3 regions of the Geobacillus thermopakistaniensis genome follow, and region 3 is predicted to be linked to each of the others. Evidence: riboswitches for the same ligand, from Rfam matches in the RefSeq annotation. Region 3 holds a riboswitch; each other region holds the start of a gene.
The links. Region 3 has a riboswitch for S-adenosylmethionine ahead of T260_RS132720 (methionine ABC transporter ATP-binding protein). Riboswitches for the same ligand answer to the same signal wherever they lie in the genome.

Region 1 (3,273 bases), on a different contig from region 3:
TCTTGCGTTGTGCCAATCGCAATGTTCATCTCAGACCGTTTCCTTTCCTCCGACGATAAACGTTTCATAGACGGTCCACGAGCCGTTTTCCAGCTGATAGAGAAGATGGAAGCGGTCGACGGTCTCCTCGAAGTGCACATCTTGCAGCTTCAGCTGGCTGTAGACGTCCGCATATTCTGCGCCCGGCAAATCGCGGCCGATCGTAATGTGAGGCACGAACACAAACTCCGGCTTTCCGGCGAACAAGCCGCTGTGCAGTTGTTCATGAAGGCGCTCGAGCACGTCGTTTGGTTCCACCTTCAAATAAATGATGTTGCTTGTCGGGTAAAACGAGCTGAATTTCGTCACTTTGATCGGAATGGGAGGTGTTTCCGCCGCAATGCGGCGCAACTCTTTCGCCATTTTTTTTATTTGCTCCTCATCCGCTTCAAATGGGTATTTCAGCGTAATATGCGGCGGGATGAGGGCGTAATGGCTGTCGTACCGTTTCCGGTACGAGTTGGCGAAGTCCTGAATCCGTTTTGGCGGAAAGATCACAATGCCGTACTTCATTTTGTTTTCCCTCCTTGAACCAGTTCTTTTTCCATGCACAGGAAACGCACGGAATGGATGCGGCGGCTTCGACATCTTTGAAGTTGCTCCGTTTTGTCCTATAATGATAAAACAGCGGCTACGGCCCGGGGTACATCCGGCTGCCAATACGTCCACGCATGGCCGCCTTCGAACTCATGGTACGTATAAGCAAACCGTTTTTCCATAAACAAGTCCCGCGCCATTCGATTCGGGGTGATAAAATCGCGCACATGGCCATCCGTCGTTTTCACCGCTGTTTCCTCTGTGCCAACAGAATGGTAAAGCGAAAGGAGCGATGGATCGCGGAATGAGCGGATGCGCGCCAATACCGAGTCATCGATATAGGGGGACTGCATGGCGATTTTCCCAAATGTATGCGGATACAACAACCCGGCTAGAAGCGACACCGTTCCGCCGAGCGAATCGCCGATCAGCGCCCGGCCTTTGCCCATTTGGTATGTCGGCAGTTCGCGGTCCAAAAACGGGACGAGCTCATGGGCTAAAAAACGAAGGTATGCTTCGTGCTTTCGTCCTTCCGGGTGGTATTTCTCGTAGCGGTCGTTGACGTTCCGATACGGGATGCCGACGACGATCGTCCGGTCGATTGTTCCTTCTGCCATCAGCGTTTCGATGACGGTTTTCATTTTTCCATACATAAAATAATCTTTGCCGTCTTGCGCGATTAATAAAGAATATTTGTAAAGCGGCGAAAAATTGCTTGGCAAGTAGATGAGCAGTTCGATTTCTTCTTGCAGCTCTCTGCTGTACAACTTGCAGTCGCGCATCGTTCCTGTTGCTGTCGCCATGACCATCCTCCATGAAAGCGTAAGTTCATCTGTTATTGTAACATATTTGCGCCCAAAGATGTTAATGAAGGGCTCGAATTTTTCGCGAATTTGCCGAATCGCACCGCTGACAAAAAAATGGCTTGCAAAAACGTGGGGAATGCGTTACATTTTTATTAAATTTAAAAAAATTGAATACGCGTCCCATTCTTATCAAGAGAAGCGGAGGGAACTGGCCCAATGAAGCTTCAGCAACCAGCCGCCCGACGGCCAGGTGCTAAATCCAGCGAATTGAGCATTCAATTCGGCAGATAAGAAGAAGCATGACCCCATGTGTATGGAAAAGTCTTCTTCTTAGAAGACTTTTTTTATTTATTCAAGCGGCCGCTTCCATCAACCGCGAGGCGGTTTCGGACGAAGGCGCTTGGCCTCTGCCCAACGGACAGTGGTGCTTCGTTGGGCATTAAGTGGTCGGCCGTTGATCCATGATGGAATTTTCAGCAGAAGGAGAGAGATGAGATGGAGAAACTGGAGACGTTGTTAGCGCAAATTGGCAACCGGAGCGAAACGGTGACGGGGACGGTCAACCCGCCGGTTTATTTTTCCACCGCCTACCGCCATGCCGGCATCGGAGAGTCGACTGGGTTTGACTACATCCGCACCGGCAACCCCACGCGCAAAATCGTCGAAGAAGCGATCGCGAGACTGGAAGGCGGCGACCAAGGCTATGCGTTCAGCTCCGGCATGGCCGCCATTCAGACGGTGCTCGCCTTGTTTGAGAGCGGAGATGAGTTTCTCGTATCGGCCGACCTTTACGGCGGCACGTACCGCCTGTTTGAGCGCGGCTGGCGCAAGTATGGTCTTGGATTCCATTACGTCGATTTTGCTGATCTCGCTGCGGTGGAAGCGTGTATCACCGAAAAAACGAAAGCGATTTTCCTGGAAACACCGACGAACCCGCTTATGCATGAGACCGATATCCGCGCCGTCTCCGAATTCGCCAAGCGGCATGGGCTTTTGTTGATCGTTGACAACACGTTTTATACACCGGTGCTTCAACGCCCGATCGAACAAGGCGCCGATATTGTCATCCACAGCGCCACGAAATATTTAGGCGGCCATAACGACGTGTTGGCTGGCCTTGTCGTCGCCAAGGGCGAGGAGCTCTGTCAACGCCTGGCCGAGTATCAGAACGCCATCGGCGCGGTTTTGTCGCCGTTTGATTCGTGGCTGTTGATTCGCGGGATGAAAACGCTGGCGCTAAGGATGCGCCAGCATGAAGAAAACGCCAAGCGCATCAGCGCCTTTTTGCGCGAACATGAAGATGTTACAGACGTCTTATATCCAGGAAGAGGCGGGATGCTGTCGTTCCGGATTGCCGATGAAAAGTGGGTGAACGGGTTTTTAAAAAGCTTGCGCCTCATTACGTTCGCGGAAAGCCTGGGCGGAGTCGAAAGCTTTATTACGTACCCAGCGACGCAGACGCATGCGGACATTCCTGAGGAAATCCGCATCCAAAACGGTATTTGCAACCGGCTGCTCCGTTTCTCGGTCGGCATTGAGCACGCTGACGATTTGATCGCCGATTTGGCGCAGGCATTGAAAAACATGAAAGAGGTGTAAGCGATGGAACAGGAATGGGCGTTTTCGACGAAACTGCTCCATAACGAATGGAAAGTCGACCGCGAAACGGGGGCGGTGAGCGTGCCGATCCAGCACGCCTCCACGTTCCATCAGTTCGATTTCGATTCATTCGGCAAATACGACTACAGCCGCTCCAGCAACCCGACGCGCGAGGCGCTTGAGGAAACGATCGCGGCGTTAGAAGGCGGAACGCGCGGGTTTGCGTTCGCCTCTGGCATGGCGGCTATTTCAACGGCGTTTTTGCTTCTCTCAAAAGGCGACCACGTGCTCG
Region 2 (3,273 bases), on a different contig from region 3:
CGGATCAAGCGGATCAAATCGAACGATGATAAATCATACACCGACGTTGCTCCTGGGAAGTCGCCGATTTTCGACGGGTCGCCGGTAATGGCGAGCACGTCGGTGATGCCGAGCGTATGCAAGCCCATCAAATGCGACTGCAAGCCGATCAAATTGCGATCGCGGCATGTAATATGCACAAGCGGGCGGATGCCGAGCTGCTCCTTGATGATCGTGGCGACAGCGGCGTTGCTGATGCGCGGCGTGGCGAGCGAGTTGTCGGCCAACGTCAGCGCATCGATGCCGGCGTCATGGAGCGCTTTCGCCCCAGCAAGAAACTTGTCAATCCCCAATTTTTTCGGCGGATCCAGCTCCACAATGACCGAGCGGCGCGTGCGGGCAAGCTCGGGAAGGGGAGATGGGGCGGGCCGATCCGCTTGCACTGATACAGACACCGCGCGCCGTTTCACCGTTTTTTCCGTCACCGGCGTTCGGTCGGAGAGCGCTTTTGCCATCGCTGCGATATGCTTCGGCGTCGTGCCGCAGCACCCGCCGATCAAGCGCACCCCTTGGTCGCGGAACGCTTTGGCTGTTTCCTCGAAATATTCAGCGTTCGTCTCATAGACAAGCCGGCCATCGCGGTAATCCGGGAGGCTCGCGTTCGGATACGCCGACAAAAATGCCTGCTTCGGCAGCGGCACTTCCTCGAGCGACCGAAGCATATGATATGGACCGAGACGACAGTTCAGTCCGACGACATCGGCCCCGAGCGCCTCTAGGCGGGCAAGGGCGTCCGCGAGCGGCGTGCCATCTTGCAAGACGCCGACTTCATGGAGCGAGACGTGAGCGATAATCGGCAAGTCGGTCTCTTTGCGGGCGATGGCAAGCACCGTCTCCAACTCTTCCAAATCGTAATACGTCTCGAGCAGCACGCCGTCGACTCCTTCAGCCAGCAGGACAAACAGCTGCTCGCGAAACGTCCGTTTCACTTCTTCGAGCGTGACGACGCTTTTGTTTAACGTGCGCAGCCCCCCGATCGTCCCGAGCACGTACGCCCGCCCGTTCGCCGCTTGCCTGGCGAGCCGCACCGCCGCGCGGTTGATGGCCGGCACCTCATCTTCAAGGCCGTAGCGGGCGAGTTTCACATAGTTGGCGCCGTATGTATTCGTCTGAATGACGTCGGCGCCCGCGGCGATATACGCTTCATGAATATGGACGATTTCATCTGGATTGGATAGATTCAATTCTTCAAAACAACGGTCAATGCCGTGCGAATATAAAAGCGTTCCCATCGCCCCGTCGGCGATGAGAATGCGCTCTTTCAACTTATCCAGCAATCCCACGTTCGATTCCCCCGTTTCTCCGTAGTAAAAGAAAAAAGCCTTCTATAAGAAGAAGACTTTTCATTCGCTTCTTCTTATCTTCCAGGCTTCCGCCTGTCTGGATTTAGCACCTTGGCCGCGGGCCAGGTTGCTGAGGGTTCACCGGGCCAGTCCCTCCCCCTCTCTTGATAAGAATGTCCGTATGCAATTGTGCGGCAGCGTTTTGATGATTACTATATAATTTAATGTATTTTTCGAAATTATTCAATACGGTGAAGCGAGGAAATTTCAAAAAAGAATTTCTCGGATCAACGGAGAAGCTCTTTTCCACATTGGGGGCAAAATTGGAAATTGTGCTGCACATGCCCGCCGCAATGAGGGCAATGCTTGTTTGGCTGTTTATGGCTTCCAAATCGGACGTTCAGCGGGTCGGGCTCTTCCTCGCTGTCGACAATGTCCAATAAGGACATGCGTTGTTTTCCCGTCGCATTTTTGTAATGGTAAAACGCTTGAAATACGCCGATGGCGATGACGACAAGGCCGAAAAACGGAAAAAAGCGGGCGGCGGGAAACGGCGAGTCCGCGGTGATGGAGAATGCCATCACCATCCAAAAGATGCCGAACAACACAGCGGCGATGCTGCCGAAGAGTCCTTGCATCGACGGACCGCGGCCGGGTTTGATGCTTTTCAATTTCATTCCTCCCTAACAGAATTCATAGATATATTATAATAGAAAAAATTGGTTTTTTCCATGTTCACATAGAAACGTTTGAGCCGATAGAGGCAAAAATATTAGATTTTTAATTGGATTTATTTTTCAATACCTTGATTATGTCTTGTAAGAGAGGAAAACGGGCGGTATGTTGCCTTATCAATTGCATCATCGACCATTTTTCGCTTCTTAAGCATTGGCATGGGTGGGAAGACCGTTCAACGATCGTTTTGTCATTGCACTTTCATTGTCTCTATGTTCTAATTAGGAATGATGGAGATGAAGAAGACGGGGGGCTGAAAGTGAACGGAGAAATCATCCGCTTCGAGCGAGTGACGAAGGAATACGACGGCGCAGCCGTACTGGATGATGTCAGTTTTGCGATGGAGCGCGGGAAGTTTTATACGCTGCTTGGACCATCGGGTTGTGGGAAGACAACGATTTTGCGGCTGATTGCCGGGTTTATCGAGCCGACGGAAGGAACGATTTATTTCCACGGAAAGCCGATTCAAAACGTCCCGCCGAACAAACGGCAAGTCAACACTGTTTTTCAAGACTATGCATTGTTCCCTCATCTCGATGTGTTTGAAAACGTTGCGTTTGGTTTGCGCGTGAAAAAGATGAAAGAAACCGACATTCGCGAGAAAGTGAGGGAAGCGCTTCGGTTTGTCAACTTAGACGGCTATGAGCGCCGCCGCATTCAAGAAATGTCAGGCGGCCAGCGTCAGCGCGTCGCCATTGCCCGGGCGATTGTCAATGAACCTGAGGTGCTGCTCTTGGATGAACCGCTGTCAGCCTTGGATTTGAAACTGCGCACGGAAATGCAGTATGAACTTCGTGAATTGCAGCGCCGATTGGGCATTACGTTTATTTTTGTCACGCATGATCAAGAAGAAGCGCTGGCGATGTCCGATTACATTTTTGTTCTGAATAAAGGGAAAATTCAGCAGTTTGGGACGCCGAAAGACATTTACGACGAGCCTGTCAATCGATTCGTCGCCGATTTCATTGGCGAATCGAACATTTTGTCAGGGCGCATGATCGACGATTTCCTCGTCGAATTTGCCGGCAAACAGTTTGCGTGTGTTGACCGCGGCTTCGCGCCAAACGAACCGGTCGATGTCGTCATCCGCCCGGAAGATTTGGAGCTCGCGGCGCCGGAAGACGGGCAGATCGTCATCCGCGTCGATTCGCTCTTATTCCGCGGTGTCCATTATGAAATTTGCGGCTATGACGAAAACGGCAACGAATGGCTTGTC
Region 3 (3,273 bases):
AGCGAAATCGACAATTTGTTGACGGCGGAACAATACGAGGCGATGATCAACGAAGGATAAACGTTCCTGCAATCTTCGCTTCGATTCGGGCACTCTATACATACCGGAATTTGATTGAAAAAAGGGGTGCTCGCGATGGCGCTGCAAACGACGCGCATAGATGTCACGGACCGGATCATCGGCAAACTGAACGGCCGCTCGCTGGAGTTGTACGAGGAAGGAGAGCTCATCGGGCGCCTTCCGCTTCCGGCGGCCGTCCCGTTGAAAAAGGGGTATACCGAACAAAACGGAAGAATTTACAAACAGGTGACCGCTACCGTTGAGCCGGACCAAAAATATGTCGATTGCGACGGGGAAGCGGGCTGGTGTTGAAAGGCAACGGTGGATGGCCGTTGCTTTTCATTTTCAACATTTGGCCGGCGCAAGACATACAATAATAGTATCCTCATTTGAAGTTAGGTGGGTCGGACATGCGACGCGTGGAAAAAGTGATCATCGTCGAAGGGCGATCAGACAAGCAAAAAGTGGCGGCGGTGCTGAACGAACCAGTCGTCATCGTCTGCACAAACGGCACGATCAGTGATGCGCGCCTTGAGGAGCTGGCCGATGAGCTGGAAGGATGCGATGTATACGTCTTGGCCGATGCCGATGAGGCGGGAGAAAAATTGCGCCGGCAGTTTCGCCGCATGTTTCCAGAGGCGGAGCATCTTTACATTGACCGGGCGTATCGCGAAGTGGCGGCCGCTCCGCCTTGGCACTTGGCGCAAGTGCTGTTGCGCGCTCGTTTCGACGTCCGCATCGAATCGCTCATGAGGGGAAGAGGCGAGTGAAAGCGATCGACCGAAACGATGTCATGCGAGTGGTGGAAGTCGAGCCGCTTCTGGCCCTTTACTTGTATACCCCGCTGTGCGGCACGTGCCAGCTGGCGCGGCGGATGCTCACGGTGGTGGAGCAGTTGTTTCCGGCGCTGCCGTTTTACGAAACGGACATCAACTATATCCCTGAGCAGGCCGTTGCGTGGAAAATTGAAAGCGTTCCTTGCCTGCTTCTTTTTAGGGACGGAACGGTCGCAGGCAAGTGGTATGCCTTTCATTCCGTTCCGTATTTGTACGAAGTGATTCAAGCCTGCTTGCCGTCCCGATGATTCGCCTTTTTTTGACGCTGTTTGACACATTTCTTGGGAAATGACAAAAACGGCGCTCGTTCGTCAACGGGTTGTCGAGATTTTTGTAAAGGATTTCTCCTCTTCAGGTGGAAGTGAAAAAATAAAAATGGGGGAGGGGATATCCATGGAAATGCGTGAATTAGTTGGGCAGTTCGTGGAACGGATGCAAGTGTTGCGCCATTTGGTGCCGATTTTGCCGGATGAGCAGCTGTATGTTCGGTTTGAAAGCGATGACGAAACCGCCTTGCTGTTGATCGGCAAGGAATCAGCCGCTAGAGGGATGGAAAACGATGAACGGAAAACATTGACGGTGCGCGGTTCCAAAGAGGCGCTCGCGTCCCTGCTGAACGGCGAACTGAAGCTGCAGCAGCTCGTCCGGTTGCGTGAAGTGCACGTGTCAGGAAGCTTCCGCCAGCTTTTGCTTCTTGAATCGCTCCTCCATTTGGCCAAGCCTTATCGGGACGTCGGATAAAAAAGATGTTGACACGCTTCGACAGACAATGATACAATCACATTCGTAGTCAATTGAATAGGCGATTGTTGCGCTCTTATCAAGAGAGGTGGAGGGATGTGCCCAATGAAGCCCGGCAACCGTCAGCGCATGTGCTGAAATGGTGCCAATTCACACAAAGCGGCCTGCTTTGAGAGATAAGAGACGGAATGGTGCACAATACCTTTCTGTTCTCTGCGGGCAGAAAGGTTTTCTTTTTGCGCTCTGCCGCTTGGGGAGGAAGGTGAAACGATGATTACACTCGAACAAGTGACGAAAATCTATCAAGCGGCCAACGGTTCGGTCACGGCAGTCGACAATGTGTCGCTTGAGATTCGCGAAGGAGAAATTTTCGGCATTATCGGCTACAGCGGCGCTGGGAAAAGCACGCTCATCCGCTTGCTCAATGGGCTCGAGAAGCCGACGAGCGGCCGGGTGGTCGTCGCCGGGCGCGATATGACGCGCGTGAAAGGGCGGGAGCTGCGCAAGGCGCGCCAAGAAATCGGGATGATTTTCCAGCATTTCAACTTGCTTTGGTCTCGCACAGTCAGGGAAAACATTGCCTTTCCGCTTGAAATTGCCGGCGTCCCGAAAGAGGAGCGGAACAAGCGGGTGGATGAATTGATCGAGCTTGTCGGCCTTTCCGGGCGCGAGGATGCCTACCCGTCGCAGCTGAGCGGCGGGCAAAAGCAGCGGGTCGGCATCGCCCGGGCGCTCGCCAACAACCCGAAAGTCTTGCTGTGCGACGAGGCGACATCGGCGTTGGACCCGCAGACGACCGATGCGATTTTGGACTTGCTCGTTGACATCAACAAGCGTCTCGGGCTGACGATTGTGCTGATCACCCATGAAATGCACGTCATCCGCAAAATTTGCGACCGCGTTGCGGTGATGGAAAGCGGCCGAATCGTCGAGCAAGGCGAAGTGCTGCATGTGTTCCGCAACCCGCAGCAACCGATTACGAAACGGTTCGTCAAGCAGCTGATCGAGCCCGAGGAGACGGAAGAGGCGATTTCTCATTTGTTTGGCCAATACCCGAGCGGGCTGATCGCGCAGCTGACGTTCGTCGGCGCGGCAGCCGGAAAGCCGCTCATCACCGAAGTGGTGCGTCAGTTTGCCGTCGATGTCAACATTTTGCAAGGGAAAATTTCGCAAACCCATCAAGGCGCCTATGGGGTGCTGTTCGTGCACCTCGACGGGGCGAGGGATGAAATCGACCGGGCGCTTGACTATATTCAACGCCAGCAAGTAGCGGTGGAGGTGATTCACGATGCTCGCTAACCTCCTGCCGAACGTGCAATGGGAGACGATGTGGGCGGCGACGGTCGAGACGCTGTATATGACGGGAGTGGCGGTGGCGGCCACTTTCGTCCTCGGAATCGTTCTTGGCTTGCTTCTATTTTTGACAGCGAAGGGCAACCTATGGGAAAACCGGTTTGTCAATACAGTGATTGCTGCGTTTGTGAACATTTTCCGCTCTATTCCGTTTATTATTTTGATCATTTTGCTCATTCCGTTTACAACATGGCTCGTCGGGACGATGCTTGGCGCCAATGCGGCATTGCCGGCTTTGGTCATTGGGGCCGCGCCGTTTTACGCCCGCATGGTCGAAATCGCT

Region 1: another riboswitch for S-adenosylmethionine. It lies ahead of T260_RS129850 (methionine biosynthesis PLP-dependent protein); the one in region 3 lies ahead of T260_RS132720 (methionine ABC transporter ATP-binding protein).
Region 2: another riboswitch for S-adenosylmethionine. It lies ahead of T260_RS130295 (bifunctional homocysteine S-methyltransferase/methylenetetrahydrofolate reductase); the one in region 3 lies ahead of T260_RS132720 (methionine ABC transporter ATP-binding protein).

What each region holds. Positions count from the first base shown of each region.
Region 1 is NZ_AYSF01000048.1:6,084-9,356, reverse strand. It holds gene T260_RS129835 (GNAT family N-acetyltransferase) at 1-29, opposite strand, end outside; gene T260_RS129840 (YjcG family protein) at 31-552, opposite strand; gene T260_RS129845 (GTNG_0744 family esterase) at 651-1,379, opposite strand; SAM riboswitch class I at 1,566-1,676, shown strand; gene T260_RS129850 (methionine biosynthesis PLP-dependent protein) at 1,878-2,981, shown strand; gene metC (cystathionine beta-lyase) at 2,985-3,273, shown strand, end outside.
Region 2 is NZ_AYSF01000045.1:34,121-37,393, reverse strand. It holds gene T260_RS130295 (bifunctional homocysteine S-methyltransferase/methylenetetrahydrofolate reductase) at 1-1,322, opposite strand, end outside; SAM riboswitch class I at 1,394-1,496, opposite strand; gene T260_RS130300 (DUF7577 domain-containing protein) at 1,610-1,993, opposite strand; gene T260_RS130305 (ABC transporter ATP-binding protein) at 2,317-3,273, shown strand, end outside.
Region 3 is NZ_AYSF01000034.1:196,402-199,674, forward strand. It holds gene gcvH (glycine cleavage system protein GcvH) at 1-60, shown strand, start outside; gene T260_RS132740 (YusG family protein) at 136-372, shown strand; gene T260_RS132735 (toprim domain-containing protein) at 471-830, shown strand; gene T260_RS132730 (thioredoxin family protein) at 827-1,144, shown strand; gene T260_RS132725 (hypothetical protein) at 1,290-1,637, shown strand; SAM riboswitch class I at 1,711-1,820, shown strand; gene T260_RS132720 (methionine ABC transporter ATP-binding protein) at 1,908-2,936, shown strand; gene T260_RS132715 (methionine ABC transporter permease) at 2,926-3,273, shown strand, end outside.